DNA from 2 places in the Amycolatopsis sp. DSM 110486 genome. Region 2 is predicted to be linked to the other one. Evidence: riboswitches for the same ligand, from Rfam matches in the RefSeq annotation. Region 2 holds a riboswitch; the other holds the start of a gene.

Region 1 (2,381 bases), 680 kb from region 2:
GGTTCATGCCGAGTCGTCGGCACCGAACCGTCCGGTGTTTCGAAGGGTGAAAAGAAGGCTCAGCCCAGCAGGCCGAGCACCACCAGAACCGCCAGCGTGAACGCCGTGGCGAGCAGGGTGATCCAGGCGCGCTGGGTGGGCGAGAGGGTGGTGGGCGAGTTGTTCATCGCGTGTCCTAGCGGGGGCGGGGCGGGCGGATTCCGCTGGAATAGCGCGCTGATCAAGGGTGGTGTTACGGCCTGTGGTCGAGATCACGGTGGGCGCGGAAAGTGCGCCACAGGACCGCGCCGGCGGAGGCCACCATCAGGGTGAACGCGATGGTGCCGACGACGATTGCCTGGGTCATGAAAAGGGGTCCCTCCTCGTGGAACGTACGAAAGGGGGACGTGTCAGCCCGCGGAAGGTGTCGCGACAGTAGGGCGCGTCACACGGTGAGCGCGGCGTCGATCTGAGCGGCGAGGGCGAAGTCCTTCGAGGTGAGGCCGCCTTCCGAATGGGTGGAGAGGCGGAAGGTCACCGTGCGCCAGCGGATGTCGATGTCCGGGTGGTGGTCGGCGGCCTCGGCGAGTTCGGCGACGCGGACGACGTAGGCCACGGCGTTCGGGAAGGAAGACAGGGTCACCGAACGGGTGATCGTGGCGCCGTCGCGCTGCCAGTCGGGGACGGTGGTCAGGGCGGATGAAATCTCGGAGTCGCTCAGTAGTTGCGCCATGTGTCCAATGGTGAACCCGTTTGGGCTACGCTGCACGGTTGCCACGGGAGTCCGGTACGCCGGGCTGAGAGGCGGGTGCCCGAGACCCGCGACCGTTCGCACCTGAATCCGGATCATGCCGGCGCAGGGAGGCCTGCTCTCCTTGCTCACGGCGAAGTGCAGGAGGGCAGATGATTCCGCGGACCGCACGCACGGTGCTGGGCCTGGCCACGGTCACGGCACTGGCGAGTGCCTGCTCGCTGTCCGGCGGCAGCTCGGGCGGCGACGCCCAGCAGACCCCGACGGTCACGCTCGTCACCCACGACTCGTTCGTCGCGCCGCAGGACGTGCTCGACGCGTTCCAGCGCCAGTCCGGCATCAAGCTCAAGATCCTCAAGTCGGGCGACGCGGGGGAGCTCACCAACAAGCTGGTGCTCACCAAGGCGAACCCGATCGGCGACGTCGCGTTCGGCGTGGACAACACGTTCGCCTCGCGAGCACTGAACGAAGGCGTCTTCCAGGCGTACACGAGCCCCGAGGCCGACCGCGGGCCGCAGCGGTACTCGGTGGACCCACAGCACCGCCTGAGTGCCGTTGATGTCGGCGACGTCTGCGTCAACATCGACCCCGCGTACTTCGCGAGCAAGCACCTGCCGGAACCCAAGACGTACGACGACCTCGCCGACCCGAAGTACAAGGACCTCACCGTCGCCGAGAGCCCCGCCACAGCGTCGCCCGGGCTGGCGTTCCTGCTGGGCACCGTGGCGAAGTACGGCGAGCAGGGCTGGCACGACTACTGGGCCAAGCTCAAGGCCAACGGCGTCAAGGTCGACAGCGGCTGGGAAGAGGCCTACACGAAGGACTTCTCCGGTTCCTCGGGCAAGGGCCCGCGCCCGATCGTGGTCTCGTACGCGTCCTCGCCGGCCGCCGAGATCGGCGACGACGGCAAGCCGCGCACCAAGGCCCTGCTCGACACGTGCTTCCGCCAGATCGAGTACGCCGGCGTCCTCGCGAACACCAAGCAGGTACCGCAGGCCCAGAAGGTGGTCGACTTCCTGCTCTCGCAGCAGTTCCAGTCGACGGTCGCGGCCAACATGTACGTCTACCCGGCCCGCGAGGGCGTCGACCTGCCCGCCGGCTGGGCCGCGGCCGCGCCGCTGCCGCAGGACCCCGCGACTCTGCCCGCCGACCAGATCCAGGCCGGCCGTGAGAAGTGGATCGGTGAATGGCGCTCGCTCATGGGCGCGTAACGCAGGCGCAGACCGCGCGCACGGCGGGCCTGGCGCTGCTCGGCCTGCTGCCCGTCGCGTTCCTGGTCGTGTTTTTCGCCTGGCCGGTCGTCGCGATCCTCGGCCGTGGCTTCTCGGCGGGCGGCGTCGACACGGTCTTGGCCGACGCGCAGACTTGGCAGCTCGCCGCGTTCACGCTGGTCAGCGCCGCCGCTTCGACGGTCGTCGCCGTGGTCGCGGGGCTGCCGGTGGCGTACGTGCTCGCGCGTGTGAAGCTGCCGGGCGTCGGGCTGGCGCGCACGCTGGTGCTGGTGCCGTTCGTGCTGCCGACGGTGGTCGTCGGGCTCGCGTTCCGCGCGTTGTGGCCCGACGGTGGCGTGTTGCCGCTGGTCCTGGCCAACGCGTTTTTCAACGTCGCCGTGGTCGCCCGGACCGTCGCCGGGCTGTGGAGCTACCTCGAC
Region 2 (2,381 bases):
GGTCCTCGGCGTCGATGATGGCGCGGACCACCACGATCCGCGACGCCCCGGCGGCCAGCACCTCCGGCAGCCGCTCGGTGTCGATGCCGCCGATCGCGAACCACGGCCGGTCGGTACCGGTTTTCGCGGTGGCCCGGACCAGGTCCAGGCCGGGTGCGTGCCGGCCGGGCTTGGTCGGCGTCGGCCAGCACGGGCCGGTGCAGAAGTAGTCCACGCCGTCCTCGGCGGCGGCCGCCGTGGCCTGCTCGATCGAGTGGGTGGAGCGGCCGATCACCACGTCGTCGCCAAGGACGCGGCGCGCGAGCGGCACGGGGATGTCGTCCTGACCCAGGTGCAGCACGTCGGCGCCCACGGCGAGGGCGACGTCGGCGCGGTCGTTGACCGACAGCAGCGCACCGTGGCGCGCGCACGCTTCGGCGAGCACCTCGAGCGCCGCGATCTCCTGCGCGGCCTCGAGCGGGGCGCCGTTCGTCTTGTCCCGCAGCTGCACGATGTCGACGCCGCCGGCCAGCGCCGCGTCGATGAACTCGGCGAGGTCGCCGCGCGACGAGCGGGCGTCGGTGCACAAGTACAGCCGCGAATCGGCCAGGCGGGTGCGGATCTGTGATCCGGTCAGGGCGGGCATGGCGGGGACGTTACCCGCGCGCTACGGTGGGGTGGTCCGCACGGGAGCCCGAGGCACGGGCTGAGAGGGAGCTGCCGCTCCGACCGTGGAACCTGATCCGGGTCATGCCGGCGCAGGGAGCGTGATTCCATGAGTGAGACCCTCACCATCGTCGGCGGTGGTGTCATCGGCCTGTCCGCGGCTTGGCGCGCGGCGGCCCGCGGCCATCGCGTCACGGTGGTCGACCCGGCCCCCGCGCGCGGTGCGTCCTGGCTGGCGGGCGGCATGCTCGCGCCGGTCACGGAGGCGTGGCCGGGCGAGGAGCACGTGCTCAGCCTTGGCGAGGAGTCGCTGCGGCGCTGGCCCGCGTTCGCGCGGGACCTCGCGGCGGAGGGCACGGACCCCGGGCTGGCTTCGCACGGCACGATCGTGGTCGCGTTCGACAGCGCCGACGCCGGGCACCTCGACATCCTCGCGGAGTACCTGGCCTCGCTGGGCCGTGACGTCGAGCGGCTCACCGGGCGGGCGGCGCGGCGGCTCGCGCCGGGCCTGGGCGCGGTGCGTAGCGGGCTGCACGTGCCGGGTGACCTGGCTGTCGACAACCGGAAGCTGCTGACGGCGCTGCTCTCCGCGTGCGCGAAGCGGGGTGTCGAGTTCTCGGCGTCGCGGGTGACTTCGCTCGACGATGTGACCGGTCCCGTTGTGCTGGCTGCCGGCGCGTGGACAGGCAAGCTGCACCCGCTGCTGGCCGACGCCGTGCGGCCGCTCAAAGGCGAGATCCTGCGACTGCGGCCGCGTCGGGGCTGCCTGCCGCCCCCGCCGTACACGGTGCGCGCGATGGTCGAGGGCCGGCCGATCTACCTCGTGCCGCGCGCTGACGGCGAGCTGGTGCTCGGCGCGACGCAGTACGAAGCGGGCTTCGACGAGACCGTGACCGCGCGTGGCGTGCGGGAGCTGCTGGAAGGCGGCGAACGGATCCTGCCGGGCATCATGGAGTACGAGCTCGTCGAGACCGCGGCCGGGCTGCGCGCGGGAAGCCGCGACGCGCTGCCGTACATCGGCGAGCTCGGCGAAGGCGTGTACGCGGCGACGGGGCACCACCGCAACGGTCTGCTGATGGCCCCTGTGACCGCAGACGCCGTGGTCGCGTGGCTGGCCGGCGAGGCCCCACCGGACGAGATCGGGGCGGCCGCGCCCGCCCGTTTGCTGCAGAAGGAGCGAGTCTGATGGAGATCAAGGTCAACGGGAGCTGGCGCGAGTTCCCCGACGGCGCCACCGTGTCCGAGGTGCTCGACGCACTCGACGTGGCCCGCCAGGGCGTTGCCGTCGCGGTGAACGGCGAGGTCGTGCGCCGGGGCGAGTGGGAGGCGTCGGTGGTGCCGAAGGGCGCGAACATCGACGTGCTGACCGCGGTGCAGGGAGGCTGACGATGGACGACGCTCTGGTCATCGGCGAACACAAGCTGTCGTCGAGGCTGATCATCGGGACCGGTGGTGCCGGGAACCTGTCGGTGCTGGAACGCGCGCTGGTCGCGTCGGGCACCGAGCTGACGACGGTCGCCATGCGCAAAGCCGACGCCGACGGCGGCACCGGTGTGCTCGGCCTCGTGCGGCGCCTCGGGATCAAGCTGCTGCCCAACACCGCCGGCTGCCGCACCGCCGCGGAGGCCGTGCTGACCGCCCAGCTGGCCCGCGAGGCCCTCGACACGGACCTCATCAAGCTCGAGGTCCACGCCGACGACCGCACCCTGCTGCCCGACCCGTTCGAAACCCTGGAC

What was found. Region 2 has a riboswitch for thiamine pyrophosphate ahead of thiO (glycine oxidase ThiO). Riboswitches for the same ligand answer to the same signal wherever they lie in the genome.
Region 1: it holds a riboswitch for thiamine pyrophosphate, as region 2 does, so the genes downstream of both, K1T34_RS10450 (thiamine ABC transporter substrate binding subunit) here and thiO (glycine oxidase ThiO) in region 2, are expected to answer to the same signal.

Annotation. Positions count from the first base shown of each region.
Region 1 is NZ_CP080519.1:2,166,900-2,169,280, reverse strand. Features, by position in the region: gene K1T34_RS10460 (hypothetical protein) at 1-7, opposite strand, end outside; gene K1T34_RS10455 (4a-hydroxytetrahydrobiopterin dehydratase) at 425-712, opposite strand; TPP riboswitch at 746-859, shown strand; gene K1T34_RS10450 (thiamine ABC transporter substrate binding subunit) at 883-1,941, shown strand; gene K1T34_RS10445 (iron ABC transporter permease) at 1,917-2,381, shown strand, end outside.
Region 2 is NZ_CP080519.1:2,849,615-2,851,995, reverse strand. Features, by position in the region: gene thiE (thiamine phosphate synthase) at 1-625, opposite strand, end outside; TPP riboswitch at 656-761, shown strand; gene thiO (glycine oxidase ThiO) at 755-1,831, shown strand; gene thiS (sulfur carrier protein ThiS) at 1,831-2,031, shown strand; gene K1T34_RS13915 (thiazole synthase) at 2,034-2,381, shown strand, end outside.